Regions from separate parts of the Microbacterium sp. NPDC079356 genome, predicted to be linked through region 1. Evidence: predicted binding sites of a transcription regulator. Region 1 holds the regulator's gene; each other region holds the start of a gene.
The links. Region 1 encodes HrcA, which represses chaperone genes, less so after heat shock. Its sites were predicted from a motif close to TTNGCACTCGNNNNNNNCGAGTGCNAA; they were not measured.

Region 1 (10,411 bases):
CAGAACCGTGTCGCCGAGCCGCACGAGGGTCGCGCCCGCGGCCTGCAACGCGTCGAGCTCGTCGGGCGAGATCCCACCCTCGGGACCGACGACGAGCAGCACGTCACGGGTGTCTGCGGCGTCGAGGTCGACCGCGGAGAGCGCAGCGGATGCCGTGGGTTCGAGCACCAGCATCCGTGCCGACTCGGCCTGCGAGACGAGTTGCCGCGTCGTCACCGGGTCGCCCACCTCGGGCAGCCAGGCACGGTGGGCCTGCTTGGCCGCCTCGCGGGCGATCGACTCCCAGCGTGCGACGCCCTTGGCGACCTTCGCGCCGTCCCACCGCGAGACGGACCGGGCTGCCTGCCACGGGAGGATCGCGTCGACGCCGAGTTCGGTCGCGGCCTGCACCGCGAGCTCGTCGCGATCACCCTTCGCGAGCGCCTGCACGAGCACCGTGCGCGGCGACGGCGCCGGGTGCTCCCGCCGCTCGACGACCTCGACGACGACCTCCTTCGGTGCGACCGAGGCGACGGTTCCCGTGAGCCAGAGGCCGCGGCCGTCGCCCACGGTCACCCCCTCCCCGACCCGGATGCGGCGCACGGCGGCCGCGTGGTGCGCCTCGGCGCCCGTCAGCCGGACGACGTCGCCCGGGCGGGCGGCACCGGCATCCTCGATCAGGAAGTGCAGGGCCACGGTCAGCGCTTGAACTTGCCGCGGAGCTTGGAGAACAGGCCCGGGTGGAACTCGGCGAGGTGCGGCGGCGCGGGGCGCGTGCGCTTGGCGAGCTCCTGGACGAGGGCCCGCGACTTGGGGTCGAGGTGCGACGGGGTGACCACCTGCACGGCGACGCGGAGGTCGCCGCGCTGCTCGCCGCGGAGCGGGGTGATGCCGCGCCCGCGGATGGTCAGCTCGTCGCCCGCCTGGACACCCTGGCGGATCTCGAGGTCGACGGGGCCGTCGAGCGAATCGATCGTCACACTCGTGCCGAGGATCGCGTCGATCACCGACACCTCGAGGGTCGCGAGCAGATCGTCGCCGTCACGGCTGAAGACGTCGTGCGGCGCGACCGTCACCTCGAGGTACAGGTCGCCGTTGGGGCCGCCCGCGGGGCCGACCTCGCCCGATCCGGGCAGCTGCAGGCGCAGTCCCGTCTCGACGCCGGCGGGGATGTCGATCGACACGGTGCGGCGCGCGCGGACGCGGCCCTGGCCCTGGCACGTGGAACACGGGTAGGGGATGGTCGTGCCGTAGCCCTGGCAGGTCGTGCAGGGCTGCGACGTGACGACGTTGCCGAGCAGGCTCCGCACGGTCCGCTGGATCTGCCCCGAGCCGTGGCAGATGTCGCAGGTCACCGGCTGGGTGCCGGGCTGGCAGCACGAGCCCTGGCAGGTCTCGCACAGCACCGCCGTGTCGACCTCGATGTCGCGGTGCACGCCGAAGACGACGTCGCCGAGGGTCAGGTCGACGCGCACGAGGGCGTCCTGGCCCCGCTCGCGACGCGAGCGCGGCCGTCCGGCACGCGTGCCCCCGCCGCCTCCGCCGAAGAACGTCTCGAAGATGTCGCTGAAGCCGCCGAACCCGGCCCCGGCGCCGCCGAACGCCCCGGAGTCGCCACCGAGGTCGTACCGCTGGCGCTGGTCGGGGTCGCTCAGCACGTCGTACGCGTGCGTCACGAGCTTGAACTGCTCGGACGCATCCTCTCCCGGGTTCACATCGGGGTGGAGCTGTCGCGCCAGTCGGCGGTACGCCTTCTTGATCTCCTCGGGGCTCGCGTCGCGCGCGACACCCAGGACCTCGTAGTGGTCAGCCACAATCACCTCTCCGGCCCGGAGGCCGATTCGTTCAGCGCGACTTCTCGTCTTCTTCGAGCAGACGCGTCAGATAGTGCGCGACGGCACGGACCGCCGCGAGATTGGTGGGGTAGTCCATGCGGGTCGGACCCAGCACGCCCACGCGCGCCTGCGAGCCGCCGGCGTCGTAGTCCCCCGCGACGACGGATGCCTCGGCGAGCCCGAACGGCTCGTTCTCGCGGCCGATGCTGGTCGCCAGTCCCCGGTCGTCCGCGACCATCTCCCCCATGAGGCGCAGGAGCGTCACCTGCTCCTCGATCGCCTCGAGCAGCGGGTAGATGCTGCCGCGGAAGTCCGCTTCGCGACGGGCGAGGGTCGCGGACCCGGCCATGACCATGCGGTCGGAGCGGAACTCGTCGAGCTCCTCGCCGATCGCGCGCAGGACGATCCGCCGGTTCTCCTCGCGGGGGGCCGGAGCCTCCTCCTCGAGGATGCGGGCGATCGCCGCGGCACCGTCGCGGACGCTCTTGCCGGTCAGCAGCGCGGCCATCGCGAGCTTGAGCTGTTCGGCCTCCTCGGCGGACGGCTCGGTCGCGAGGAACGCGACCCGCTGCGAGACCCGGCCGGTGTCGGTCACGACGATGATGACGATGCGGGTGCCGCCGAGGTGGACGACCTCGACGTGCGAGACGTTCGCCCGGGCGAACGACGGGTACTGCACGATCGCGACCTGTCCGGTGAGGCGGGTGAGCGTGCGGACCGTGCGGACGAGCAGGTCGTCGAGGTCGCCGGTGTCCTCCAGGAACGCGCCGATCGCGGAGCGCTGCGCGGAGGTCAGCGGACGGACCTCGGCGAGATGGTCGACGAAGACCCGGTACCCCTTGTCGGTGGGCACACGGCCCGACGACGTGTGCGGCGCGATGATGAGTTCCTCGTCCTCGAGGAGGGCCATGTCGTTGCGGATCGTGGCGGCGGACACACCGAACTGGTGGCGGTCGACGATCGCCTTGCTGCCGACGGGTTCCCGCGTGTCCACGTAGTCCTGGACGATCGCGCGCAACACCTGAAGACCGCGTTCCGAGACCATCATCCCTCCTCCGCTGGCACTCTCGATCTTGGAGTGCCAATTCTACCGCGCGCGGAGCGTTCTGCTCGGATCACTCGGTGAGCGCCCGCACGACGGCGTCGGCGAGAAGCCGCCCGCGGCGGGTCAGCACGATCGTGCCGTGGACCGCCGCCGCGCCGTCGACGAGCCCGTCGGCGATGAGGGATGCCACGTTCCGCCGCCCGGCGGCCGTCGCCTCGTCCACGGCCACCCCGTCGACGATGCGCGAGCGCAGCAGGATGTCCTCGAGGCGGCGGGCCTCGGCATCCGGTCGCTCCCGTCCGGCCGCCGGCGACTGTCCCGCCGCGAGGCGCTGCGCGTACGCCGCGGGGTGCTTCACGTTCCACCACCGGAGTCCGCCGATGTGACTGTGGGCGCCCGGGCCGTACCCCCACCAGTCCTGGCCGCGCCAGTACGACAGGTTGTGGCGCGACCGCTGCGCGCGGTTCGTCGCCCAGTTCGAGACCTCGTACCACCCGTATCCCGCCGCGGCGAGCAGTTCGTCGGCCAGCTCGTACATGTCGGCCTGCAGATCGTCATCGGGAGCGGGCACCTCGCCGCGGCGGATCTGCCGCTCGAGTTTCGTGCCGTCCTCGACGATGAGCGCGTAGGCCGAGACGTGATCGGGTGCGAGGGCCGTCGCCGTCTCGAGCGAGGTCCGCCAGTCCTCCAGCGACTCCCCCGGAGCGCCGTAGATGAGGTCGAGGCTGACCGCCAGCCCCGCGTTCCGTGCCGCGGCGACCGCGGTGGCGATGTTCGCGGGGTCGTGGGTGCGGTCGAGGGCGGCGAGGACGTGCGGGACAGCCGACTGCATGCCGATCGACAGGCGTGTCACACCGGCGGCCGCGAGGGTCTCGGCCACGGCGTCCGTCATCGTGTCGGGGTTCGCCTCGACCGTCACCTCGGCACCGTCCGCCAGACCGAAGGCCTCCCGGACGCCGTCGAGCATGCGCGCCAGGTCGCCGGGCGGCAGGAGCGTCGGGGTGCCGCCGCCGAAGAACACCGTCTGCGCGGGGCGGAGCGGTCCGCGTTCGGCCAGCACGCGCCGGGAGATCGCGATCTCGCGCAGGACCTCGTCGGCGTACGCGTCCTGTCGGGCGCCGCGCAGTTCGGTCGCCGTGTAGGTGTTGAAGTCGCAGTAGCCGCAGCGGACGCGGCAGAACGGGACGTGCAGGTAGACGCCGAAGTCGACGTCGTCCGACACGCGCACGTCGGCGGGCAGTGCGCCGTCGAGAGGAGCGGGATCGCCGAGGGGAAGGGCCGAGCCCATCAGGAGCCGGTGGCGTACATCGGCGACATCGCCTGCAGGTACCCCTGGAACAGGGCGCGACGCCGACGCTTCACCAGCGGACGCCAGAGGCGGTAGAGCACGCCGGTCGGCTTGTCGAAGGCGCGGACCGTGAACCAGACCTCGTCGTCGTCGCGCCATTCGAGCAGGAAGGACTCCTCGCCGCTGACGACGGATCCACCGACGGTGCCGAGCGAGAACCCGACCCGACGCGGCTCGTCGACGACCGAGATGACCCGGAGTTCGGCATCCGCCCGCATCCCGCCGACGCGCCCTCGAAGGTGCACGGTCGTCCCGGCGCTCGCGAACGGCACGCCGTCGGCGTCGAAACGCTGGTCGTCGTCGAGACGGCTGGGCTGGATGGCGTTGCCGTCGGCGTCGAAGCCGACACCGGAGTACATCGGACCGGATGCCGGGCGCACATCGGTCACCTGGAGACCCGCCCCCCGCTGCGCTCCCCACCCGAGGAGCGATTCGGTCGAGGTGACGAAACGGCTCTCACCGCTGCCGAGACGCCACGACGCCTCCGCCGGGGTCGTGCCCTTCGGCGGATAGCCCATGAGATCGGGGGCCTGCGTGGCCCCGACGGCGGCGTAGTCGACGGTCCCTGCCTGGAAACTCCCGCGGCGCATCGTGCCAGCCTACTTCTTGTCCTTGCCCTCGACGTCTCCCGAGAGCGCGGCGATGAACGCCTCCTGGGGGACCTCGACGCGGCCGACCATCTTCATGCGCTTCTTGCCCTCCTTCTGCTTCTCCAGCAGCTTGCGCTTACGGGTGATGTCACCGCCGTAGCACTTCGCGAGGACGTCCTTGCGGATCGCGCGGATGTTCTCGCGGGCGATGATGCGGGCGCCGATCGCGGCCTGGATGGGGACCTCGAACTGCTGACGCGGGATGAGCTTGCGCAGCCGCTCGGTCATCATCGTCCCGTAGGCGTAGGCCTTCTCACGGTGGACGATCGAGCTGAACGCGTCGACCTTCTCGCCCTGCAGCAGGATGTCGACCTTGACGAGGTCGGCGGTCTGAGAACCGGCCGGCTCGTAGTCGAGGCTCGCGTAGCCCTGCGTCTTGGACTTCAGGTGGTCGAAGAAGTCGAAGACGATCTCGCCGAGGGGCATGTTGTAGCGCAGCTCGACGCGGTCCTCGCTGAGGTAGTCCATGCCGAGCAGGGTGCCGCGGCGGGACTGGCAGAGCTCCATGACGGTGCCGACGTAGTCCTTCGGCAGGAGGATGCCGACCTTCACGACCGGCTCGGAGACCTCGGCGACGCGGCCGTCGGGGTACTCGGACGGGTTCGTCACCGTCACGGTCTCGCCGGTGTCGGTCATCACCTCGTACGTCACGGACGGCGCGGTCGTGATGAGGTCGAGTCCGAACTCGCGCGCGAGGCGCTCGGTGATGATCTCGAGGTGCAGCAGACCGAGGAAGCCGCAGCGGAATCCGAACCCGAGGGCGACCGAGGTCTCCGGCTCGTACTGCAGCGAGGCATCCGACAGCTTCAGCTTGTCGAGCGCCTCACGGAGCTCGGCGTAGTCGCTGCCGTCGATCGGGTAGATGCCCGAGAAGACCATGGGCTTCGGGTCGGTGTACCCCGCGAGCGCCTCGGATGCGGGCTTGCGGTGGTTGGTGATCGTGTCGCCGACCTTGGACTGGCGGACGTCCTTCACACCGGTGATGAGGTAGCCCACCTCGCCGACGCCGAGACCCTTGGTGGGCACGGGCTCGGGGCTCGACACCCCGATCTCGAGGAGGTCGTGGGCCGCCTTCGACGACATCATCTGGATCCGCTCGCGCGGCTCGAGCTTGCCGTCGACCATCCGCACGTACGTCACGACGCCACGGTAGGCGTCGTAGACCGAGTCGAAGATCATGGCCCGGGCGGGGGCGTCGGCATCCCCGACGGGTGCGGGGATGCGCTCGACGATGCGGTCGAGGAGGGCCTCGACCCCCATGCCGGTCTTGCCGCTCACCTTGAGCACGTCGGCCGGGTCGCCGCCGATGAGGTTCGCGAGCTCGGCGGCGTACTTCTCCGGGTCCGCCGCGGGCAGGTCGATCTTGTTGAGGACCGGGATGATCTCGAGGTCGTTCTCGAGGGCGAGGTAGAGGTTGGCGAGGGTCTGCGCCTCGATGCCCTGCGCCGCGTCGACGAGGAGGATCGCTCCCTCGCAGGCGGCGAGGGAGCGGCTGACCTCGTAGGTGAAGTCCACGTGGCCGGGCGTGTCGATCATGTTGAGGGCGAACGTGCCGTCGGCGGTGGCCCACGGCATCCGGACCGCCTGGCTCTTGATGGTGATGCCGCGCTCGCGCTCGATGTCCATGCGGTCGAGGTACTGGGCACGCATGTCGCGGTCGGCGACCACGCCGGTGATCTGCAGCATGCGGTCGGCCAGGGTGGACTTGCCGTGGTCGATGTGGGCGATGATGCAGAAGTTGCGGAGCTGCGCGGGCGGCGTGGCCGCGGGCTGCAGGGGCTGAAGGGCGCGGGGTGACATGACCAGCCGAGTCTACCGGCGCGGGGCCGGGCGCCAGCCCCGACGATCGGGAACCATAACCCGCCACGGCGGCGACACGCCAGTGGCCCGCCGCATGAGAAAGAGTTAACCGATCTGACACTTGCGGGGCCGCGAGACCGACCGAATGCTCAATGTGGCGGTCGGTTCCTGCGCGATAAGCCCCGCGCCCGTGCCGCTTCGGGAGATCCCACCGTGTCGAACCCACCCGTTCCTGCGCACGCCTCACCGTCCGCCTTTCGCCGCACCGGCGCCCTGCTGACCGTCACCGCCGTGACGGCCGCGGGTCTCGCCCTCGTGCCGAGCGCGGCGAACGCCGCCGTGTCGGCCGACGCGCCCGTCGTCATCTCGGAGGTGTACGGCGGCGGCGGCAACAGCGGCGCCGCCGTCAACCGCGACTTCATCGAGCTCGCCAACACGGGCGACGAGACGGTCGACCTCAGCGGGTTCAGCGTGCAGTACGCCTCTGCGACCGGTGCCACCTGGCAGGTGACGAAGCTCGGCGACGTCGACCTCCCCGCCGGCGAGAACCTGCTCATCGGTCAGGCCTTCGGGAGCAACACGTCGCTCCCCGCGTTCGAGGCCGACGTCGACGGCTCGATCGCGATGAGCGGCAGCGGCGCCAAGGTCGCCCTCGTGTCCACCGAGGCGGCACTGACCGGCAGCACCGGGATCGCCGATCTGGACCAGGTCGTCGACCTGGTCGGCTGGGGCAGCACCGCCTCGGCCTTCGCCGGCTCCGCGCCGGCGCCCGGGACCTCGAACGCGACGAGCGTCTCCCGCGACGAGGACGCCTCGAACACCGCGGACAACGCGGCGGACTTCGCCGCCGGCGCCCCCACGCCCACCGGGCTCGGCGCGGACGTCGACCCCGAGCCGGAGCCCGACCCCGAGCCGCAGGCGGCGACGATCGCCGAGATCCAGGGCACGACGGATGCGTCCCCGCTGACCGGCCGCACCGTCACCACCACCGGCGTGGTCACCGCGCACTATCCCACCGGCGGCTACAACGGCTACGTCATCCAGACGCCCGGCACGGGCGGCACACTCGATCTCGACGCGCACACCGCGTCGGACGCCGTCTTCGTCTACGCCCCGGGCGCCGTCCGCGAGGTCGCGCTCGGCGACACCGTGTCGGTCACCGGCGTCGTGTCGGAGTTCGACGGGCTGACCGAGATCACCGTGGAGCCGGGCGACGCCGACGTCATCGACGACGCCGCGGCTCCCACGCCCGCGACGGTCGGCTGGCCGACGACGGCGGCGCAGCGCGAGTCGCTCGAGTCGATGCTCGTCGCCCCGGAAGGCGCGTTCACCGTCAGCGACACCTACAGCACGAACCGCTTCGGCGAGGTGGGTCTGGCTGCCGGCGACACCCCTCTGCGTCAGCCCACCGACGCCGCCCGCCCGGGCAGTGACGCCGCGGCCGCGGTGGCCGCCGACAACGCCGCGCGCGGTGTGCGCCTCGACGACGGCGCCGGGATCGACTACACGTCGGGCGCCAACCGCGCGCTGACCCCCGCCTACGTCTCGCTCACCGAGCCGGTGACGGTCGGCGGGGGCGTCACCTTCTCGGCGCCGCTCATCGTGGACTACCGCAACGGCACGTGGAAGCTGAACCCGACCGAGCCGCTCGTCGGCGACGGCACGGGAGCCGACGAGGTCGTCTTCGAGAACGTCCGCACCGACGCGCCGGAGGACGTCGGCGGGGACCTGTCGATCGCGTCGTTCAACGTCCTCAACTACTTCACGACCCTCGGCACGGACTCGGCGAGCTGCGAGGCCTACCCCGACCGGTTCGGCGACGGCGTCACCGTCCGTGACGGATGCGCCCAGCGCGGCGCGTGGGACGCCGCCGACCTGGAGCGTCAGCAGACCAAGCTCGTCGAGGCCATCACCTCGGTGGATGCCGCCGTGATCGGTCTCATGGAGATCGAGAACTCGGCCGCTCTCGGCGAGGAGAAGGATGAGGCGACCGCCACGCTCGTCGACGCGCTGAACGCGGAGGCGGGTGCCGACACCTGGGCCTTCGTTCCTTCGTCGGCGGATCTCCCCCCGGCATCCGAGCAGGACGTGATCACCAACGCGATCATCTACCAGCCCGCCCTCGTCTCCCCCGTGGGCGCCGCGCGCGCCCTCGGTGACCAGAGCGCCGACGGCGAGGCGTTCGGCAACGCGCGGGAGCCCCTCGCGCAGGTGTTCGAGCCCGCCGCGGGAGGCGACCCGTTCCTGTTCGTCGTCAACCACTTCAAGTCCAAGGGCTCCGCGGGTCCGTGGCCCGGCGACGCCGACACGGGCGACGGTCAGGGATCCTCGAACGAGTCGCGGGTCCGTCAGGCGACCGCACTGCGCGACTGGGTCGCGGAGATCCAGGGCGACGTGGATGCGGTGGCCCTCGCCGGCGACTTCAACTCGTACAGCCAGGAGGACCCGCTGCAGGTGCTCTACGAGGCCGGGTACGCGGATGCCGAGCAGGCGTTCGACCTCGACTCGTCGTCGTACAGCTTCTCGGGGCTCTCGGGCTCGCTCGACCACGTCCTGCTGAACGAGGCGGCGCTCGCCCGCGCCACCGGCGCGGACATCTGGAACATCAACTCCGGAGAGTCGATCGCCCTCGAGTACAGCCGCTTCCGCACCCACGGCACCGAGTTCTACTCGGCCGACCCGTTCCGTTCGAGCGACCACGATCCGGTCATCGTCGGAATGGACGCGGATGCCGCCCCCGTGCAGCTGACCCTTCTCGGGATCAACGACTTCCACGGACGCATCGACGGCAACACCGTCGCGTTCGCGGGGACCGTCGAAGAGCTGCGGAAGGCCGCATCCGGGCCCACCCTGTTCCTGTCGGCCGGCGACAACATCGGCGCCTCGCTGTTCGCGTCGTCCGTGGCGCAGGACGAGCCCACGATCGACGTCCTGAACGCCCTGGGTCTGCAGGCGAGCGCGGTCGGCAACCACGAGTTCGATCGCGGCTTCGCCGACCTGTCGGGTCGGGTGTCGGACGCGTTCGACGCGCCGCAACTGGGTGCGAACGTCTACGAGAAGGGCACGACGACCCCGGCGCTCGACGAGTACGCGCTGCTGGAGGCCGACGGACTGACGGTCGGCGTCATCGGCGCCGTCACGGAGGAGACCCCGACGCTCGTCACGCCGACCGGCATCGAGTCGGTGGACTTCGGCGACTCGGTCGAGGCGGTCAACCGCGTCGCCGCGCAGCTGACCGACGGCGACGCCTCCAACGGCGAGGCGGACGTCATCGTCGCGCTCTACCACGAGGGCGCCGGAGCCGGCACGCCGGACGGCGCGACCCTCGAGGAGGAGGTCGCCGCGGGCGGCGCCTTCGGAGCGATCATCGAGGACACCTCCCCCGAGGTCGACGCCATCTTCACCGGTCACACGCACAAGGAGTACGCGTGGTCGGCACCGATTCCCGGCACGGACCGGACGCGTCCCGTCGTGCAGACCGGCTCGTACGGCGCCAAGATCGGTGAGATCACCTTGACGGTGGATGCCGCCACAGGTGAGGTCTCGGCGCACACCGAGCGCAACGTCGCCCGGACGACAACCCCCGCCGCCGACCTCGTCGCCGCCTACCCGCGGGTCGCGGAGGTCGACCGCATCACGAAGGCCGCGCTGGCGAACGCCGCCGCGGTCGGCAACACCGAAGTCGGTCAGGTCTCGGGCGACATCACGACCGCCTACAGCGGCGGATCGTACGTCGACGGTGTCTACACCGGCG
Region 2 (10,411 bases), on a different contig from region 1:
TGGGCGCGATCATCGTCGGCCTGCTCGTCGAGGTCTCGACGCTGTGGATCCCGTCTGATTTGAAGTACGTCGGCGCGCTCGTCGTGCTCATCGTCATCCTTCTGTTCCGTCCGCAGGGTCTCCTCGGGCGCCGAGAGCGAATCGGATAACGCCTCATGGACTTCCTCCAGATCCTCAGCAACACCGCGGCGCAGATCCTGTCGCCGGTCACCCTCGGCTTCGTTCTCGCGGCGATCGGTCTCTCCGTTCATTTCGGCTTCGCCGGCCTGCTCAACATGGGCGTCGCGGGCTTCATGGCCGTCGGCGCTTACGGCTTCGCGATCTCGACACTCACCTTCGGCCTTCCCTGGGCGGTGGCAGCCCTGATCGGCTTGGTCGGTGCGGTGCTGTTCTCCCTGGTCATGGGCATCCCGACTCTGCGTCTGCGAGGGGACTACCTGGCCATCGTCACGATCGCTGCGGCGGAGGTGGTGCGTCTGCTCTTCCTGACGTCCTCCTACCGCGAGGTGACGGGTTCGGCGGACGGCCTCTCGGGCTTCCAGCGCGACTTCCGCGCGAGCAACCCGCTGCCGCCGGGCCGCTACGGCTTCGGACCGTGGACGTATCAGTCCGACCAGTGGTGGGTCATCATCGTCGGCATCGTCGTCATCGCGGTCGTCGTCGCCTTCGTCTGGCTGCTGATGCGGAGTCCCTGGGGACGTGTCATCCGCGGGATCCGCGAAGACGAGGACGCCGTGCGCTCGTTGGGGAAGAACGTGTTCGCCTTCAAGATGCAGGCGCTCATCGTGGGCGGCGTGATCATCGCGGCCGGCGGAATCGTGACGGCGATGGGTACCAACGTGAACCCGAACGTGTACGTGACGTCGCAGACGTTCTACGTCTGGACGGCCCTGCTGCTCGGCGGCGCCGCCACGATCTTCGGCCCCGTGCTCGGAGCGGTGCTCTTCTGGGTCGTCCGCGCATTCCTGTCCAACCTCCTCCCCGCGCTCGTGAAGATCGGCTGGCTGCCCTTCCTCACCGCGGAGCAGAGCCAGATGCTCGTGTTCGTCCTGGTGGGTGTCGCCCTCATGCTGCTGGTCATCTTCCGACCGCAGGGCATCCTCGGAAGCAAGAAGGAGCTGACCTTTGTCCGCTGACGTCGCGCCCCCCGCTCCCCGTCCCAAGGCCACCGGCCTGCACAAGGGCGAGATCCGCCCCGGTGTGGAGAAGGTCGACCCGATCATCGTCGCCGACGGTGTCAAGCGAGTCTTCGGCGGCTTGACCGCCGTCGACGTCGACCACCTCGAGATCCCGCGGAATGCCATCACCGCGCTCATCGGTCCGAACGGTGCCGGCAAGACCACCTTGTTCAACCTGCTGACCGGGTTCGACAAGCCCAACGAGGGCACCTGGTCCTTCGACGGCCAGAACCTCGCCGGCATCCCGGCGTTCAAGGCCGCCCGGATGGGCCAGGTGCGCACCTTCCAGCTGACGAAGTCGCTGGGACTGCTCACGGTGCTCGAGAACATGAAGCTCGGGGCGCCCGGTCAGGGTGGCGAGACCATCTGGCGCGGCATCCTGCCGTTCCTCTGGCGCAAGCAGGAAGCAGCGATCGAGGACAAGGCCCGCGGCCTGCTCGCCCGGTTCAAGCTCGACGCCAAGGAGAAGGACTTCGCAGCATCGCTTTCTGGCGGTCAGCGCAAACTCCTCGAGATGGCGCGCGCCCTGATGAGCGACCCGACGCTGGTCATGCTCGACGAGCCGATGGCCGGCGTCAACCCGGCGCTCACGCAGTCCCTCCTCGACCACATCCTGGATCTCAAGGACCTCGGGATGACGGTGCTCTTCGTCGAGCACGACATGCACATGGTCCGTCACATCGCCGACTGGGTCGTCGTGATGGCCGAGGGGAAGGTCGTCGCCGAGGGGCCGCCCGACACCGTCATGAAAGAGCAGGCCGTCATCGACGCCTACCTCGGGGCCCACCAGGACGTCGATCTCGGCGTCGTCACGGGCCGCTACGAGGGCGAGCTGACCGCCGAAGCTCAGGAACTGATCGAGGAGCAGCACAAGCTGCAGGACACCGTCGAGGCGGATGCCACGACGCACGCCGCGGAGGATTCGTCGGCACCCGGCACTCCGGGCTCGACGCGCGGAACGGAGGAGACCAAGTGAGCGACACCGCCGCATCCCCCGCGGGCGCGACTGCGACTGCACGTGCTCAGAACGTCGTCGAGCTGCGAGATGTGCACGCCGGCTATCTGCCGGGCGTCAACATCCTCAACGGCGCCAATCTGACGGCCGCGAAGGGCGAGCTCATCGGCATCATCGGCCCCAACGGCGCCGGTAAGTCCACGATGCTCAAGGCGATCTTCGGGCAGGTGAAGGTCCGCTCCGGTGCCGTCATGCTCAATGGCGAGGAGATCACGGGCCTGCGAGCGAACAAGCTGGTGGCGAAGGGTGTCGGGTTCGTCCCGCAGACGAACAACGTCTTCCCGAGCCTGTCGATCGCTGAGAACCTGCAGATGGGTGCGTATCAGCGGCCGAAGGTCGTCAACGAACGCATCGACTTCGTGACGTCGATCTTCCCCGACCTCGCCAAGCGTCTGCAGCAACGGGCCGGTTCGCTCTCGGGCGGCGAGCGGCAGATGGTCGCCATGGGCCGCGCACTGATGATGGACCCCTACGTCCTCCTGCTGGACGAGCCGTCGGCCGGTCTGTCGCCGTCCCGCCAGGACGAGGCGTTCCTCCGCGTCTCGGAGATCAACAAAGCCGGTGTGACGACCATCATGGTCGAGCAGAACGCGCGCCGGTGCCTGCAAATCTGCGACCGGGGCTACGTCCTCGATCAGGGCCGTGACGCTTACACGGGCACCGGCCGCGAGCTGCTCAACGATCCGAAGGTCATCGGCCTCTACCTGGGGACGCTCGGCACCTGACCTCCAGAAGGACCCTTCGACGCCCCCGGCTTTCGGTCGGGGGCGTCGTCATGTGCGCACGGAATGCCGCCGGCGGACGTCCTCGGCGGCGGCATCCGCTCCCCTGCCGCGATGCACCGAGCGCCGGCCCATCGCTGCCGGTGACAGCGCGTCGGGCGCACAGAGAACGGCCCCGGTCCGAGGACCGGGGCCGTTCTGTGATCGTCGAATCAGCCGACGTTGAGGAACGAGTAGTTGTTGTCCTCGCCGTACTGGAAGACACCGATGGATGCCTCCGTCGGGTCGCCCACCTCGTTGAAGGTGATGGGGCCCGAGACACCGTCGTAGTCGGCGACCTCACCGGCGTTGATGATGTCGGCGCACTCCGCATAGGTGGTGCACTTCGTGCCGTCACCCGAGCCGCCGGACACCTGCTGCAAGTGCGCAGCGACGTCCGGACCCTCGCTGGAGCCGGCCTCGAGGGCAGCGAGTGCGAGGAGGATGACCGCGTCGTAGGACTCGGGACCGTAGGTGTAGTCCTTGAGCTCCTCGTTGCCCTCGCCCGTCCAGAACGCGTTGAGATCCTCGCGGAACGTGGCGATGCTGTCGGGGTCGACGGCGGGGTAGGTTCCCTTGGCGCCCGTCAGGGTGCCGGCCTCGAATTCGTCGCCGAAGTTCGAGAGGTTGCCGTCCACGAGGTACATCTTGTCCTTCGGGAAGTCGGCACCCACGAGCTCGGGGATGATCGTCTTCACCTCTTCGAACGTGATCAGCGCGATGGCGTCGGGGTCAGCCGCGAGGACGTCCTCGACCTGAGCCGAGAAGTTGGTGTCACCCGTGTTGTACAGCGACGCGGAGACCACCTCGCCGCCGGCGTTCTCGAAGGCGGCCTTCGTGAAGCAGGCGAGACCCGTTCCGTACGAGTCGTTGAGGATGATCATGCCGAGCGTCTCGGCGCCGTCGCCCGCGATGAGGTTGCCGAGCACCTCGCCCTGCAGGACGTCGGAAGGAGCGGTGCGCCAGTAGAGACCCTTGTCCTCGTAACCCGTGAAGGCGGCCGAGGTGTTGGCGGGCGAGAACTGGATCGCGTCGGCGGCGATGACCTGATCGATGAACTGCAGCGACGTGCCGGAGGACGCCGCGCCGATGATCGCCGTGGCGCCCGCGTTCAGCAGACGGGGGATCTCGGTCTCGTAGGCCTTGTTGTCGGTGTCGCCCGAGTCGCCCTGGACGAGGTTGATGGTCACACCCTTCGCCGCGTCGTTGACCTCAGCGGCAGCGAATTCAGTGCCGGCGATCTCGGGCGGGCCGAGGAAGGCGAGGTTTCCGGTGACAGGCAACGCGGTGCCGATGGTGAACTCGAGGTCGGTGGCGGGGCCCTCCGACGTGGAGGTGTACTCCGGGGTGTACGAGGCCGGTTCGGCCTCGTCGCAGTTGACCGGGAACTTGAAACCGGCCGGCTCGTTGGACGCGCCGCCGGACGCTGTGGGGGTCGAGGATCCGGCGCAACCGGCCAGGACCAATGCGCTCGCGCCGACCAGGGCGATGGCGCCCATGACCTTTGCGGAACGCGAACGGGAGAGAACGCTCATTGTGCTCCTTGCTGTGGTGACACGGGTCAGTTCGGGACCAGCCCGGTGTGTTCAACCTAGTGGCGCGCTCGTCTCCCCAATGTTGCCGTTCGTTAACGATGTGTAACGAGGTGGGCACGCTCCCATAACGGTCTCGGAAAGCGCGGTCAGACGGGGTCGGGCACCAGCGCTTCGGCGCGGGTCCGGTTGCGCCGGGACGACAGAAGCGAGTCCACCGTGAAGACCGCGACGGCGACCCAGACGAGGCCGAATCCGATCCAGCGCTCGAAGGGCATCGGCTCGCCGAGGATGAGCACCCCGGTGAGGAACTGCATGATCGGCGCGATGAACTGCAGGATGCCGACCACGGTCAGCGTGGTGCGGCGGGCGCCGGCGGAGAAGAAGAGGAGCGGAACGGCGGTGACGGCCCCCGCCAGCAGGAGCAGGACGGTGTGCCCGGTCCCTTCGCGGCCCATCGTCAGTCCGGAGGTGACGCCGACGAGGACGAGCTGGAGGACGGCGATCGGCACGAGCCAGAAGGACTCGAGGGTGAGGCCGCTCACGGCATCCACCGACGGTCCGATCTTCTTTTTGACGAGACCGTACGTCGCGAAGCTCGCCGCGAGGGCGAGCGCGATCCAGGGCACGCGGCCGACCGCGACGATGATCACGACCACCGCGACGCCCGCGATGCCGACCGCGACCCACTGCGCAGTGCGCAGGCGTTCCTTCAGCACGATGACGCCGAGGAGCACGGTCGCGATCGGGTTGATGAAGTACCCGAGGCTCGTCTCTACGACGTGACCGGTCAGGGTCCCGATGAGGAAGACCTGCCAGTTGACGTAGATGAGCAGGCCCGCCAGGAGCGTCCAGAGCATGAGGCGACGATCGCGCAGGATGACCCGCATCCGCCCCCAGCCGCGGGTGATCGCGAGCAGCGCGATGCAGAAGACGAGGCTCAGCAGGATGCGCCAGCCGACGACCTCCCACGGGGTCGTCGGGGCGAGGCTGACGAAGTAGAGCGGCAGGAAGCCCCACAGGACGTAGGCCGAGAAGACGAAGACGCCCCCGAGGGACTTCTCGCGCGCGGCCTGCTCGGGTGTCATGAGCACAAGCCTATGACGGTCATGACAGCGGGCGCGTCATCCGCACTGCCGTCGATCGCCCGGATCCTGCCATCAACGGGACAGGGCCCGGATGCCGAAGCATCCGGGCCCTGCGCTGCAGTCGCTGCGTGTCAGCGGACGACGACCGCCAGGACGTCGCGAGCCGACAGGACGAGGAACTCGTCGGCGCCGAACTTCACCTCGGTGCCGCCGTACTTGCTGTACAGGACGCGGTCGCCGACGGCGACGTCGAGCGGAACGCGGTTGCCGTTGTCGTCGATGCGGCCGGGGCCCACGGCCACGACCTCGCCCTCCTGGGGCTTCTCCTTGGCGGTGTCAGGGATGACCAGGCCACTTGCGGTGGTCTGCTCGGCCTCGACCTGCTTGATGACGATGCGGTCTTCGAGCGGCTTGATGGAAACCGACACGGTCTACCTCTTTCTTGCTGGTGGGGTCCTGCTACAAGACTCATCAGCACTCGCTTACCGAGAGTGCTAACAAAAGTCTAGAGCGCGGTTGGCACTCATGCAACGCGAGTGCCAACACGATGACGGATGCGGCGACGCACCATCCGACCGCGGAGACCTAGGCTGGCCGGATGGACAAGGCCGAGCTCACCGCCCTCCTGACCCCCCAGGGGCTGCGGATGATCGACGAGGTCGGACCCCTGGCATCCACCGCCGAGGTCGCGGCCGCCGTCTCGCGGCTGCGCTCCGCCGGCCACTCCCCCGATCTCGTGTCGGCCGTCGTCGGGCAGGCGCACCTGCGGGTGCGTGCAGAAGGCAAGTTCGGTCCGTTCGCCGAGCGCATGCTGTTCACCCGCGCGGGACTCGAGCAGGCGACCCGCCTCGAGGTCGCCGCCCGGCACGCCGGACGGTTCCGGGCCGCGGGGATCACCCGCGTCGCCGACCTCGGATGCGGCATCGGCGGCGACGCCCTGGGACTCGCGGGCATCGGCCTCGATGTGCTCGCGGTCGACGCCGACGAGACGACGGCCGCCCTCGCCGCCTACAACCTCGCGCCGTTCGGCGATGCGGTCACCGTGCGGCAGGGCCTCGCCGAGGAGACCGACCTGGACGGCTGGGACGCGGTCTGGCTCGACCCCGCCCGTCGGACCGCGGGGCACAGCGAGACCAGCCGCACCCGGCCCGAGGACTGGTCACCCTCGCTCGACTGGGCGTTCGCCCTCGCAGAGCGGATGCCGGTGGGCATCAAACTCGGACCGGGCCTCAATCGCAGCCTGCTCCCCGACGACGTCGAGGCGCAGTGGATCAGCGTCGACGGTTCGACCGTCGAGCTCGTGCTGTGGTCGGGCGCCCTGCGTCGCGACGGCGTGGCACGCTCGGCGCTCGTGATGCGGGGCCGGGCCGCGGCGGAACTGACGGCGGCCGCCGACGCGCCCGACGAGCCGGTCCGCGAGCTCGGCGCCTTCCTCCACGAGCCCGAGGGCGCCGTCATCCGCGCGCGCCTGATCGGCGAGGTCGCCCGGGAACTGCAGGCGGGGATGGTGGCCGAGGGCATCGCCTACCTGACCTCGGATGCCGCCTTGACGAACCCCTTCGTGCGGACGTTCCGGGTGCGGGACGTCCTGCCGATGAAGGTGCCCGCGATCAACGCCGCTCTCCGCGACAGGGGCGTCGGCACGGTCGAGATCAAGAAGCGCGGCGTCGACGTCGACCCGGCGCAGTTCCGGCGCAAGCTCGCGCTGCGCGGCGACGCCTCGGCGACGCTGATCCTCACGAGGGTGGGCGAGGGGCGGGACGCGAAGCGGGTCGCCGTGCTCGCGGAGCGCGTCTGAGTCAGCCGGATAGGGCGCCCTGCGAGGCCGCCCACCACAGCCAGCCGGCGCTGTAGGCGAGCGAGGCGATGCTCAGACCGAGACCCCAGAACGCGGTCTCGCGCTTCTCCCACGGGCGTCGCAGCGCGAGGACCGCGAGGACGACGCCGATCACCCCGACCGGGAACCCCCAGCCGACGAAGCAGGCCAGCACGAGCGCGAGCGACCCGAACAGCAGCGACCAGCCGGCGCTCCGCGGCAGCACCGGCGCCGGGGGGATCCAGCGGACGTCCGGCGCGGCGGCCTCGTCGGGATCCGGGTGCACCGCGAGCGGCGGCGCGACGGGCAACGGCTGCGTGAGCTCCCGACGGAATCCGCCCCGGTGCGCGCCGGGGAGCGCGGTGTCCGTCGGCGCAAGGACGACGTCGGGCGATGCCGCCTCGACGGCGGGGGCGGCGGGGGGCTCGTCCGCGGCTGGTGCGGCGGGCGGCGGCATCCGCTCGTCGCTCATGACGAGGGCTCCACCTGGATCGTCGTGACGGGCAGGGTCGAGTCGGCGCCGAACGCGAGGGTCGAGGCGGGGCGACCGCTCATGATGAGCTCGGACGCCAGTGCCGCGATCATCGCCCCGTTGTCGGTGCAGAGCGAGAGGGGCGGGATGCGGACGGCCACCCCCGCGGCCTGCGCACGCTCGAGCGCGACGTCGCGCAGGCGCTTGTTCGCGATCACGCCGCCGCCCAGCAGCAGGCGGGGCACGTCGTGACGCGCGCAGGCGTCGAGCGCCTTCGTCACGAGGACGTCGACGACCGCTTCGCGGAAGGATGCCGCCACGTCGGGCACCGAGACGGGCTCACCGGCCGCCTCGCGCTGCTCGACCCAGCGCGCGACGGCGGTCTTGAGCCCCGAGAACGAGAAGTCGTAGCGGTGCTCGGCCATGTCGGACGCACGCGACATACCGCGCGGGAACCGGATCGCCTGCGGGTCGCCCGTCGCGGCGGCCTTGTCGATCTCGGGGCCGCCGGGATAGGGCAGACCGAGGATGCGGGCGATCTTGTCGAAGGCCTCGCCGGCGGCGTCGTCCATCGTCTCGCCGAGCAGCTCGACGTCGGAGACGAGGTCGCGGACGAGGAGCAACGAGGTGTGCCCGCCGCTCACGAGCAGCGCGACGGTCGGGTACTCGACCTCGTCACCGGTGAGGATGTCGGCGGCGATGTGCCCCACGAGGTGGTTCACGGCGTACAGCGGTTTGTCGAGGCTGACCGCGAGCGCCTTGGCGGCGCCCACGCCGACCATGAGGGCGCCGGCGAGACCCGGCCCGCTCGTGACGGCGACCGCGTCGAGGTCGGCGAGCGAGACCTGCGCCTCGGCGAGCGCCGCCTCGATCGCCGGCTGCAGCGCCTCGAGGTGGGCGCGCGCGGCGACCTCGGGCACGACGCCGCCGTAGCGGGCGTGCTCGTCCATCGAGCTCGCGATCGTGTTCGAGAGCAGGGTGCGTCCCCGGACGATGCCGATGCCGGTCTCGTCGCAGCTCGTCTCGATACCGAGCACCAGGGGTTCGTGCGTCATCTCAGCACCATCCTTCGGCGGCGGTCGGCGCCGCGGTGCGACGGGCGTCCCAGGCGACGAGGTCCAGCTGCATGACGATCGCGTCGACGTCGTCGGGCTGGTAGTAGCGCGGCCGGCGGCCCACCTCGGCGAACCCTTCGGACAGGTAGAGCGCGGTGGCTCCGGGATTGTCGGCGCGCACCTCGAGGAACACCTCGCGCGCGCCGCGGGACCGGGCCGTCGCGAGCAGTTCGCGCAGCAGCGCGCGGCCCCGGCCGTGACCCCGCGCGTCGGCGGCGATGGCGATCGTCTGGATGTCGGCATCCGCTGCGCCCTGCACGGCGCGCACACCGCCGTACCCGACGAGGCGGCCCGCCTCGACGTCGACGACGTACCGGCCGTGGGGGGAGGCGAGCTCGCCCGCCATGAGGGCGTCGCTCCACGCGTCGGTCGGGAAGGACGCGCGCTCGAGGCGCATGATGTCGTCGAGGTCCGCGGCGGTCGCGGTGCGGAGGGTCACGAGCCGACCTTCTTGCGAGCGCCGGGGAGGGTGACGTCGGGTGCGCGCAGGTAGAGCGGCTCGCCGAGGGACTCGACCCGGCCCGCCGCGACCGCGCGCGCCGCGACGAGCGCGACCATCGCGCCCGGGATCGCCGTCACGTCCCGGCGCTCGGCGCCGTGCGCGGCGAGCGCGTCGTCGACGGCGTCGCGCGGGGTCAGGGTGGCGTCGATCACGCGCCGCGGGAGTCCGTCGTCGTCGATGCCGTCGTAGACGGTGTACGCGAACTCGCGGCGGCGGGCGTCGGTGACGACCGCGAACCGCGGCAGCTCGGCGAACGGGTCGGCGAGCAGCACCGCGAGGGCGGCCGCGTCGTGGCTGCGGACGGGGACGACCGGGATGCCACGGCCCAGCGCGAACGCGCGCGCCGCCGCGATCCCGACCCGCAGCCCCGTGAACGGCCCGGGACCCATGCCCGCGGCCACGTGGGTCAGGGCGACGGGCTGCGGAGCGCCGGTCGCACCGATGGGGCCGTGCGCGGCATCCGTCATCACCTGCTGCAGCAGGGAGCCGATGATCTCGGCGTGCCCGAGCGGGTCGGCACTGGCGACCTCGGCGCGCACCGCACCGTCGACATCGGTGACGGCGACGGCCGTGCCGAGGGACGTGTCGATGCCGAGGATCACAGGATCAAGGGTATCGGGAGGACGGATGCCGCGACGCGGCCGCCGTGGTCAGGGACGCCGCGTGACGGTGACGATGCGCGGCGCGGCGTCCTCGAGCTCGGCGGCGTAGGGGCCGGTCGTGCCGCAGGCGTTGTCGACGCCCGTGCCGCTCCAGCCGCGCTCGATCTCAAGCTCCCACCACGTGTCGACGAGGCCGTCGACCATGCCGCGCCCCCACTCGACGATGGTGACCGACCGGTCGGGGTCGAGGCCCAGGTCGTCGAGCTCGGCCGGGGAACCGAGCCGGTAGGCGTCGACGTGCACGAGCGCCGGGCCGCCGACTTCGGACGG
Region 3 (10,411 bases), on a different contig from region 1:
GCCCTGCGCCTCACCCCGGACGTGGTCCTCATCACCGCGCTCTGGATCGCGGGTCTGCTGCTCGTGCAGCGCGCGGGCCGCCACCTGCCCTGGAGCGGCAGCGGAACCGCCGACGGCGCCTCACCGCACACCCCCGGGCATAGGCGCTCGAAGCCGCAGCACCCCCACAAGAGCCGGCCGACGTGGCTCGTCGTCACGATCTTCCTCGTCGCCGCGGCCGCGACCCTCGGCGCCGGCGTCGTCCTCGAGCGCGCCGGCGACGCCATCGCGGAGGACATCGGGCTCTCGGGCGTCCTGTTCGGCGCCACGTTCCTGGCTCTCGCGACCGCGCTGCCCGAGATCTCGACCGGTTTGCAGGCGATTCGCCAAGGCGACGACAACCTCGCGATGAGCGACATCTTCGGCGGCAACGCGTTTCTCCCGGTTCTCTTCCTCATCGCGACAGTCATCTCGGGGCAGGCGGTCCTGCCGCGCGCGGGTGCGACGGACATCTACCTCACCGCCCTCGCCGCCCTTCTGACCCTGCTCTACGTCATCGGGCTCATCCTCCGCCCTTCGCGGCGGGTGCTCGGGATGGGCGTCGATTCGCTGACGGTCCTCGTGCTCTACGCCGTGGGGATCGCCGGACTGTTCGCCGTCGCCTCGGGCTGACCCAGGCTCAGTCGTACGACGCGAACACACGCCGCTCGACACCGTCGAGGCGCATCGTTCCGCCGTACGGCACGATCCATTGCGGACGGGTGTGCCCGAACGGCACGCCGACGCAGACGACGGCGTCGGGGTTGTACCGGGCAACCAGCCTGGTGACCACCTCGCGCTGCGCCTCGCGGCGCGCGCGGCGCGTCTCGGCATCCGGCTCGTCGCCGAACGTGCTCACGGGCGGACGCGCGACGAGGACACCGGCAACCGCGTCCAGGACTCCGCGCTCCCCCAGCGCGCGGACCCAGCGCGAGACGAGACGGGGCGAGGGCAGTTCCTCGCTCGTCTCCAGCAGGAGGATGCCGCCGCTCACGTCGTCGAGCTCCGGCATCCGCCCCGCCAGGGCGATCTCGTCGAGCACGTCGAGGCACCCGCCCCACGTGCGACCTTCCACGACCCGCGCCGGTCCGGACCACGACCACGGCTCGGTCGGGACGCGATCGCCGAACGAAGTCAGCGCCCGCGGGTCGAGCCAGTCGACGCCGGTGTCCTCGGACTCGCCCGGCTCGGTCAGCTCGAGTTCGCCGCCGTCGAACAGCGCGGCGCGCAGCGACTGCAGATGGATGCCGTCGATTCCCGGTCCTGCGCCGATGTGAACCTGCGTCGATCCGCCGTAGCAGCCGGGGATGCCCGCCTGCCAGAGGGCATTCAGCAGGTGCGTGTTGTCGCTGTACCCGACGAAGGGCTTCGGGTCGGCGAGCGCGCCCGCGAGGTCGACGTGCGGCACGACGGTGATCTGGTCGTCGCCGCCGATGCTCGCGAACACGGCACGGACGTCGGATGCCGCGAACGCCGCCATGACGTCGGCCGCGCGGGTGCGCGGGTCGGCACCCAGCATCCGCGTCGTCGAGAACTCGACGGGCTCGAGTTCCAGCTCGTCTCGGATGCGGCGGAGCGCCTGCTCGTGCACTGCGGGCGCGAAGCCGGGGGCGGCGAACGACGGCGACAGTACAGCGACGCGGTCGCCCCGGCGCAGTTTCGGGAGGGGCCGGAACGAGGCGGGCATGACCTCATCGTGGCATCCGCGCGGCCGTCACCCGGTGTTCACCGGCGATTCACTCCGACGCAGGGACGCCGACGGATCCTGGAACGGATCTGCACGAGAGGACCCCCTGTGACCACTGTGGAACCCCCCACCTCCCGCACGACGCTCCCCCTCGCGGCCCACGCCGTCGGCAAGCGCTCGGCGGTGACCTGCCAGTTCAAATGCGCGAACGCGTGCGTCGGCCCGGAATGCAACGGGTCCGACAACCCGACGTTCCGCAGCATCGCCGAGATCGCGCTGTCGCGTCGCATGCTGATCGGCGCCGCCGCCGCGAGCGCGGTCGTCGTCGCCACCGACGCGTTCGGCGTCCTCACCCCCCAGGCCGCATCCGCCGCCACGACGGGCGGGGCGGTCGAGTCCCACTGGGGCTGGAATCACCACAGCCTGCCGTTCCAGCCGATCGCTCCGGTCCCGGCATCCGTCGACGCGCTGACGGTCCCGAAGGGCTGGACCTGGTCGCCGATCATCCGCTGGGGCGACCCGCTGTTCTCCGACGCGCCCACGTTCTCGCTCGACGCGCAGAGCCCGGCCGCGCAGGAGCGCCAGTTCGGCTACAACAGCGACTACCTCGACATCCTCGCCGACCGCAGCGGCAAGACGGGTGTGCTCGTCAACAACCACGAGTACGTGAACCCGAACATCATGTTCCCGCCGACGACGGATGCCGCCGAGCTCCGCCGTCGCGGCGAGGTCTACAAGGCGGCGCAGGGCATGTCCGTCGTCGAGATCACGCGCCGTCGTCGCGGTGCCCCCTGGCGCTACGTCGTCGACGGCCGCCGCAACCGTCGGATCACGGTCGAGACGGTGTTCGAGCTGACCGGTCCCGCCGCCGGTTCGGACCTCGTGACCACGGCAGCCGACCCCGAGGGCCGATGGATCAAGGGCACGCTCGGCAACTGCGCCGGCGGCACGACGCCGTGGGGCACGATCCTCTCGGGCGAGGAGAACTTCAACGGGTACTTCGCCTGGGCCGCCGACACGGCGGGCCAGAAGCGCTACCAGGCGAGCTCCTCGCGCACGACGTCGACGGGCTGGGAGCAGTACGACCCCCGCTTCAACTCGTTCGACGCCGGCTACGTCAACGAGCCCAACCGCTTCGGATACATCGTCGAGATCGACCCCGAGGACCCGACGTCGACGCCGAAGAAGCACACCGCGATGGGGCGCTTCAAGCACGAGGGCGCGAACGTCACCGTGGCCGAGGACCGCCGCGTGGTGGCCTACATGGGCGACGACGAGCGCAACGACTACCTCTACAAGTTCGTCTCGAAGAACCGCATCAGCTCATCACGCAAGAAGAACATGACGCTGCTGTCGGAGGGCGACCTGTTCGTCGCCCGCTTCCGCGGCGACTCGCCGGCGGGCCAGATCGACGGCTCGGGCACGCTGCCCTCCGACGGCGCCTTCGACGGCACCGGCGAGTGGGTCGCCCTCACCCGCAACGGCAAGAGCGTCGTCCCGGGCATGACGATCGAGGAGGTGCTGGTCTACACGCGGCTGGCCGCCGACAAGGTCGGCGCGACGAAGATGGACCGCCCCGAGGACGTGCAGCCGAGCCCGCGCACCGGCAAGGTCTACGTCGCGCTGACGAACAACACCGACCGCGGCAAGACCTCGATGGTGGATGAGGCGAACCCCCGCACGGGCAACCGGTACGGTCACGTGATCGAGATCACGGAGCGCCGCGGCCAGGCCGGGACGAGCTTCGGCTGGAGCATCCTGCTGCAGTGCGGCAACCCGTCCGATCCGAGCACCTACTTCGCGGGCTACCCGAAGGACAAGGTGTCGCCGATCTCGTGCCCCGACAACCTCGCCTTCGATGAGGACGGCACGCTCTGGATCTCCACCGACGGCGCCCCCAGCACGATCGGGTTCAACGACGGACTGTTCCGCGTGCCGCTCGAGGGTCGGGAGCGCGGGCACGTGCAGCAGTTCCTCGCGGTCCCCCGCGAGGCCGAGACGTGCGGACCCGTCATCCACGCACGCGAGAAGCTCGTCTTCGTCGCGGTGCAGCATCCCGGCGAGGACGGGACGGTCGCGGCTCCCACGTCACTGTTCCCCGACTACGGGTCGACGCGACGGGGCGACGTCCCGAACGTGCCGCGCCCGTCGGTCGTGCAGGTCTACCCGGCCTAGGCTCCGCCGCAGCGCACCAGGGCTCGCACCCGCTCCGGGTGCGAGCCCTCGACGGCGTCCGAGGCGCGATGGCCTCAGTGCACGCCGGGCCACCACTCCGGCATCAGCCGGAAGATGCGGGCCTCGGCGGCTGCGGCATCCGTGTCGTCCTCGCGGATCCAGACGTCTATCACGCCGACCAGGCCCCCGGCGATGAAAGCCGCGGCCTCGTCGCGGTCGCGCGGGGACCGCGGTGCGTCGCGGACACCCGCCTCGGCGAGTTTCTCCAGGGCGATGTGGGCGCGTCGGCGCAGGCTGTCGCTGAGCGCGGCATGCAGCGCGCCGCGGGCTGAGGACTCGAGCAGGGCGCGGTAGAGGTCGCGGCGCCCGGCGAGCCACTCGAGCAGGCGGCGGGTCACCGCGTGGTAGACGCGAGCCGCATCCGCTTCGGTGGCGATGTCCGCACCCCTCGATCCGCCACCGGCACTCGTTATGCCAGACAACTTGTCAGTAGTCGACGAGCAGTGTGCGCAGCCCGCACGCAACCAAACGGCCGCCCGGCAGGATGGACGCATGCATACGTGGGATCCGATGATGGCTGGGGTTGTCGAGCTTCCAAACGGTCGCACCGTGCGGGGTCGATCCCTGAGGGCAGGCCCACCGGTTGGCGATGAGGTGCCCGACTTCGGGATCTATCTGACCGCGAAGCCGCACGCTGAGGCTTGGGAATCCCGATGGGTTGCCTGGCCGGACTTCCGTGTGCCGCGAAGCGCGACCGATGCGGTTGCAGCGATCGAGGAGGCGTTCACCCGATCAGCCCGAATGAAGGTCGAAATCGCGTGCGGAGGTGGACGGGGACGAACAGGAACGGCTATTGCAATCCTCGCGCGCTACAGCGGTGTCCCCGCAGAGGAAGCCGTGGAATGGGTGCGCACGCACTATCGATCCGGCGCCGTGGAGACACCGTGGCAGAGGCGATTTGCGGGGCAAGTTGCGATCACACGCTGATCCAGCGGTTCTGATGACAGACGATGAGTCTCGCCGAGTCTCTCATTGACTAAGGACAATCGGACACCAGCGCACCCCTTGCCCGCCCATCACAAATTGATAACAAGAAACCCTTGCCACCGTTATCTCGTCGTTATACATTCGTTGCACGGTAGATGTTTTGCTGTGGCAGCTACCGACATGTGATTGCAGGACACTCTTGGTGCAAAGGGACAAGGGCCGGCTGGATGCCTCTCCAGCCGGCCCTTACTGCGTGACGTGTCAGACGGTCGCGCTCCGACGGCGGCGCATCACCAGCAGGGCGCCGAGCGCGAGCAGCGCCGCACCTGCACCGCCTGCGATCCACACCGGACCCGACTGACCGCCGGCCGACGCGAGCTCGTCGCCGACGGCGACGACCTCTTCCGCGGCCACAGTGACAGAGGCCCAGCCGACCAGCTCACCCGACTCGTCGACGACGGCCACCCGGTGACGGCCCTCGTCGAGGTCGGCCTGCAGCGCGAAGCTCGCCGAGCCGGCGGCATCCGCCGTCACCCAGCCGAGCGCGGTGGGAGTCGAGTAGAGGAAGCCGTCGTAGCGCTCCCCCGCGGTCAGGCCCGAGACGACGCGATCGCCGCGGACGGATGCCTGGATGCCACCTTCCGCCGCAGCCGGCAGATCGTCACCGTTCGCGACCGGAGCGCTCGAACGCAGCGTGACGGCGTGGTTACCGTCCGACGTCGGATCGATCAGACCCCGCCGCCACCGCCGCCGCCTCCTCCGCCGCCGGCACTCCCGCCGCCGCTGGACCCGCCCGTCGACGCGGACGAGGTCGATGCCGCCGACAGCGACCCGATGCTCGACGAGAACGAGGCCGCATCGAAACCGCCGGTGCCCGCGTACCAGACGGGCGCCGCGACGCCCGCGGAGGCGTAGAGCACCGCGAGGTGAACCGCCCACTGCTTCTCCTGCCCGAACACGACCGCGTACGGAAGCAGGCGCTCGTAGAGGTCGAGCATCACGCGCGGATCCCCGGTGTCGACGGGACGGCGCTCCGCACCTCGGGGCGATTGCAGCATCCGGATGCGGTCCGCCTCCGCCCATTCGATGAACTGACGCAGCCCCGCGAGATGGTCCCTCACCTCGGCGCCGCTCTCCGTGAGCGGTTTGCGGGCGATCATCCCGATCACCACGACGGCCACCGCGATTCCGCCGAACAGCCCGATGAGCGGCCACAGCGGATCGACCGCCCGATCGGACAGCGCGATCGTCGCGATGACGAGGAGGGCCACGAGCACCGCCGCGACGACAGCCGGGACCGCTCGCACCCAGGCGGGGACCTCGCGTCGGAAACCGCGATCGTAGAGCGCCGACTCGGCATCCTTCAGGATCCGCTGCGCCGTCGAGGAGAGGCGCGTGTCCGAGGTGCCGAACTCGAAACGGTCGCCCGTCCGGCCGTCGGGGAACAGTCCCGTCAGGAGCGCGCGACCGTCGGCGTCGGCGCGCCCGGGGTCCACCAGTTCGGCGACGAGCTTCGCGGACCCCCACCGGGGCTTCTCCCCCTCGGTGATGCGGATGGAGCCGACGATGGCCTGCTCGAGCACCTCGGCGGGGATGGCCTTGCCGGTCTTCTGCAGCAGCACCGCCGCGTGCAGCGCGTCGACCCCCGCGGGCGGTTCGGATTCCGCGATCACCGTCGGCCTGCCGGCTTCGTCGGAGAGGTGGCGGCGCCGCAGCCACAGCGTCCACCCCGCGACCCCGACGAGGCCCGCACCGGCAGCGGCGTGCCCCCAGCCCAGCGGTGTGCCGAGGTATGAGGTGTCGAGCGGCTCGAAGGTGCCGTCGGCGAACCCGACCGCGAAGGTCAGAGATTCGCGGGGGCCGAGCTCGGCCTGCCGCGCGACGATCGTCGCGCCCGAGGAGGACGTGTCGATGTCGATGGCGTCGCACGGCGTCTCGGCCCCGAACGGTCCGGCATAGCAGGCGAGGGAGCCGGCGGCATCCGCGATCTCGCCGTCCAGATGCAGCCTCACCGTCACCTCACCGAACGGCTGCGCCCAATCGAACCCGTTCACGTCCCAGTAGAGCTCGAGCCCCGTGTCGGGGAACTCGCGCGTCACGTTGTCGAGGGTGTAGGTGAGGACGAAGGTCTGGCGACCATGGACGTAGTCCTCGGATCTCGCCGTCACGACCAGTCCGTCCTCGCCATCGTCGGTCTCGACGACCTCCCACGGGTCGCCCTCCGCGTCCACCGCCGATTCGAGGCTCGGCCGCAGCGGCTGACCGTCGTACTCGTCGGGGATCACCCGTCGGATGCCGCGGTTCTGGTCGGTCTCGGGGAACCGCGCCACGAGCTCCTCGACCACCCGCATCCGACTCGTGCCGTCCTCGGCGCGGGTCAGCGCGTAGTCGACGGTCAGACTGTCGAAAGAGAAGTCCTCGACGTCGGCGTTCGCCGCCGAGGGAGCGCCGACGAGGACGCCGAGCGCGACGGCGACGACGGCTCCGGCACGGGCGAGACGACGGGACCAGGGCTGCACGCGGTCAACCCTACGAGCGACGCTACAGTTGACGCCATGACCGACCGCCGCCTCGCCATCGCTGCCTGGGAGAGCCTCTTCCGCGCGCAGCACGAGGTCCTGGCGGAGATCTCACGGGACTTCGAGGACGACGATCTCTCGAGCGCCGAATACGACGTGCTCCTGACCGTCACGCGCTGCGAGGGTCACACCGCGCGACTGCGCGACGTGACGGCGAACATGCTCATCAGCCAGCCGAGCGTGTCGCGCCTGGTCGACCGGATGGTGGCGCGCGGGCTCGTCGCGAAGTGCCCCGACCCCAACGACGGCCGCGGCGCCGTGCTGCGCGCCACGGAGCAGGGCGCGGCGATGTTCCGCCGGCTCGCGACGACGCACGGCCGCACCATCGCCGAGCGGATGTCGGTGCTCACCGACGACGAACTCGCTGAGCTCGAGCGGCTCACCGCTCGCCTGCGCGGCGTCTGACGACACAAAAATCGCCCCGCACCCGAGACGGGGTGCGGGGCGATCGTCGTCTCATCGCCGGAGCGGTGCGCCGATCACTGGTCGATCGGCTGCGGCTCGCTCTCGCGGGTGGTGATGGTCGGGGACGAACCGTCGGCGACGACCTCGACCTTGCGCGGCTTGGCCTTCTCGCTCACTGGGATGGTGACGGTCAGCACACCGTTGTTGTAGGTCGCGGTGATCGCGTCGGTGTCGATGCCCTGGCCGAGGTTCAGCTGGCGGAGGAAGCTCGCGGTCTCACGCTCGCGCGTGATCCACTTGACCCCCTCGCCCGACGACAGCGTGCGCTCGGCGCGGATGGTCAGCAGCTGGCCGTCGACGTCGATGTCGACCGAGCCCGGGTCGATGCCGGGGAGGTCGGCGTTCAGCACGTAGTGGTCGCCGTCGCGGTACAGGTCCATCGGCATCCGTCGCGGGCCGCGGCGCGTGTCGAAGAGCGTCGACGCCAGGCGGTCGATTTCACGGAACGGGTCGTAGGTCGCCATGATTCTCTCCTTTGTCCAAGTGGTCTGAAAGTTGAGCCCCTGCGGCTCAAGTACGTCCAGATTAGCACTCCCGCATGGAGAGTGCCAATGGTTCTCGCACGGCGAACGACGCGGCGGAGGTGCCCCGTAGGCTGACCGCATGAGCGCCCACGAGATCGCCCCCGAGCCCGCCGACCCGTTCCTCTGGCTGGAGGAGATCGACGGATCCGCGGCTCGCGCGTGGGCCGCGGAGCGCACCGCCGAGACCGAAGGCGCCTATGCGGGCGCTGCCCGCGACGCGCTCGAGACCAGGCTCACCGGCATCCTGCAGGACCCCGACCGCCTCGTCGTCCCGAGTCGTCACGGCGACCTCATGTACGACCTGTGGCGGGATGCCGACAACCCGCGCGGCCTCTGGCGCCGGACGTCCCTCGCCGCCTTCACGGCGGGCACTCCGGACTGGGAGGTCCTGCTCGACGTCGACGCACTGGGCCGCGAGGAGGGAAGGACCTGGGCCTTCGCCGGCGCGACGCACGGGCCGGCCGGCAGCAGCCGCGCGCTCGTGCGCCTGAGCCCCGACGGCGGAGACGCCGCCGTGGTGCGCGAGTTCGATCTGGAGACCCGCCGCTTCGTCGAGGACTCCCCCTTCGCCCTCGACGCGGAGAAGTCCATGATCGCGTGGGTCGACCGCGACACGCTGCTCGTCGCCACGGCCCTGCACGGCGGCGGCGTCACGGACTCGGGCTATCCGATCACCGCCCGTGCCTGGCGCCGCGGCGAATCGCTCGAGGACGCGCCGCCGATCCTCACGGGTGTCCCGTCGGACGTCGGCGTCTTCGCGCACGTCGACCACACCGGCGGCGCGGCGACGCCGATCGTCGTCATCGCGCACGACTTCTTCCACTCCGAGGCGTGGGTGTGGGACGGCGCCGAACCGCACCTGATCGCCGTGCCGCAGGACGCGCACGCCGACGTGCACGGCGACCTGGTCGCCGTCCGGACGACGACGCCGTGGCGCATCGGCGACACGACGCATCCGTCGGGCACCCTCCTGCTCGGCCCCCTCGAGACCGTGACGAGCGGGGACGGGTCGGACCTGCGCGTCGCGTTCGCGCCGACCGACACCGCGGTGCTCGAGTCCTGGGCGTGGACGAAGACCCGCCTCGTGCTGACGATCCTCGACCGCGTGCAGAGCCGGCTGGTGTCGCTCGACCCGGCGACGCTGACCGGTGTCGAGCTCGACCTCGGGCTCGGCGACGACGACCTCTTCAGCGCGAACGTCGCGACGGCGGACGACGACGAGGACGACCAGCTCTGGGTCGTCGCGCGCGGCTTCCTCACACCGCCCACCCTGCTCGTCCTCGACCCGGGCGCGGAGCCGCGGGTCGTCGACCGCAGCCGCGCGACCTTCGACGCGACGGGTCTCGTCGCCGAGCAGCACTGGGCGACGTCGGCCGACGGCACCCGGGTGCCGTACTTCGAGGTCGGCCCCCGCGAGCGGCACGGCGCACTGCCCGTGCTGATGAACGGCTACGGCGGCTTCGAGCACGCGCTGACGCCGGAGTACCCGACGATCGTGGGCCCGGCCTGGCTCGAGCAGGGCCGGGTGTACGTCGTCGCGAACATCCGGGGCGGCGGCGAGTTCGGCCCGGAATGGCACCTCGCGGCCCTCCGTGAGAACCGCCACCGCGCGTACGAGGACTTCGCCGCTGTCTCGCGTGACCTCGTCGCCCGCGGCGTCTCGACCCCCGACCGCATCGCCTGCCACGGGCGCAGCAACGGCGGGCTGCTCGTCGGCAACATGCTGACCCGGTACCCCGACGACTTCGGGGCGATCGTCTGCGGCGTCCCGCTCCTCGACATGCGCCGGTACACGCGCCTGTCGGCCGGCGCGAGCTGGATCGCCGAGTACGGCGACCCCGACGACCCCGCCGACTGGGAGTTCGTGAAGACCTTCTCGCCGTACCACCTCATCGAGCCCGGGCGGCGGTACCCGGCATCCCTCATCTACGCGGCGGCCAGCGACGACCGGGTCGGGCCGGTGCAGGCGCGCAAGA

Region 2: the regulator HrcA is predicted to act here: its motif matches at 6,091-6,117, upstream of groES (co-chaperone GroES).
Region 3: the regulator HrcA is predicted to act here: its motif matches at 8,437-8,463, upstream of ACPEH0_RS06290 (Hsp20/alpha crystallin family protein).

The regions. Positions count from the first base shown of each region.
Region 1 covers NZ_JBMWDN010000001.1:723,752-734,162, forward strand. The annotation lists gene ACPEH0_RS03685 (16S rRNA (uracil(1498)-N(3))-methyltransferase) at 1-675, opposite strand, end outside; gene dnaJ (molecular chaperone DnaJ) at 678-1,793, opposite strand; gene hrcA (heat-inducible transcriptional repressor HrcA) at 1,825-2,859, opposite strand; gene hemW (radical SAM family heme chaperone HemW) at 2,930-4,147, opposite strand; gene ACPEH0_RS03705 (DUF1990 family protein) at 4,147-4,797, opposite strand; gene lepA (translation elongation factor 4) at 4,807-6,657, opposite strand; gene ACPEH0_RS03715 (ExeM/NucH family extracellular endonuclease) at 6,871-10,411, shown strand, end outside.
Region 2 covers NZ_JBMWDN010000005.1:181,457-191,867, reverse strand. The annotation lists gene ACPEH0_RS12585 (branched-chain amino acid ABC transporter permease) at 1-149, shown strand, start outside; gene ACPEH0_RS12580 (branched-chain amino acid ABC transporter permease) at 156-1,136, shown strand; gene ACPEH0_RS12575 (ABC transporter ATP-binding protein) at 1,126-2,154, shown strand; gene ACPEH0_RS12570 (ABC transporter ATP-binding protein) at 2,151-2,918, shown strand; gene ACPEH0_RS12565 (ABC transporter substrate-binding protein) at 3,128-4,489, opposite strand; gene rarD (EamA family transporter RarD) at 4,636-5,574, opposite strand; gene groES (co-chaperone GroES) at 5,706-6,002, opposite strand; gene ACPEH0_RS12550 (class I SAM-dependent methyltransferase) at 6,173-7,372, shown strand; gene ACPEH0_RS12545 (hypothetical protein) at 7,374-7,862, opposite strand; gene tsaD (tRNA (adenosine(37)-N6)-threonylcarbamoyltransferase complex transferase subunit TsaD) at 7,859-8,917, opposite strand; gene rimI (ribosomal protein S18-alanine N-acetyltransferase) at 8,919-9,416, opposite strand; gene tsaB (tRNA (adenosine(37)-N6)-threonylcarbamoyltransferase complex dimerization subunit type 1 TsaB) at 9,413-10,081, opposite strand; gene tsaE (tRNA (adenosine(37)-N6)-threonylcarbamoyltransferase complex ATPase subunit type 1 TsaE) at 10,130-10,411, opposite strand, start outside.
Region 3 covers NZ_JBMWDN010000002.1:297,156-307,566, forward strand. The annotation lists gene ACPEH0_RS06250 (sodium:calcium antiporter) at 1-651, shown strand, start outside; gene ACPEH0_RS06255 (LD-carboxypeptidase) at 659-1,705, opposite strand; gene ACPEH0_RS06260 (PhoX family protein) at 1,823-3,880, shown strand; gene ACPEH0_RS06265 (TetR-like C-terminal domain-containing protein) at 3,955-4,278, opposite strand; gene ACPEH0_RS06270 (protein-tyrosine phosphatase family protein) at 4,454-4,867, shown strand; gene ACPEH0_RS06275 (LPXTG cell wall anchor domain-containing protein) at 5,129-5,401, opposite strand; gene ACPEH0_RS06280 (DUF2207 domain-containing protein) at 5,596-7,386, opposite strand; gene ACPEH0_RS06285 (MarR family winged helix-turn-helix transcriptional regulator) at 7,423-7,851, shown strand; gene ACPEH0_RS06290 (Hsp20/alpha crystallin family protein) at 7,926-8,375, opposite strand; gene ACPEH0_RS06295 (prolyl oligopeptidase family serine peptidase) at 8,515-10,411, shown strand, end outside.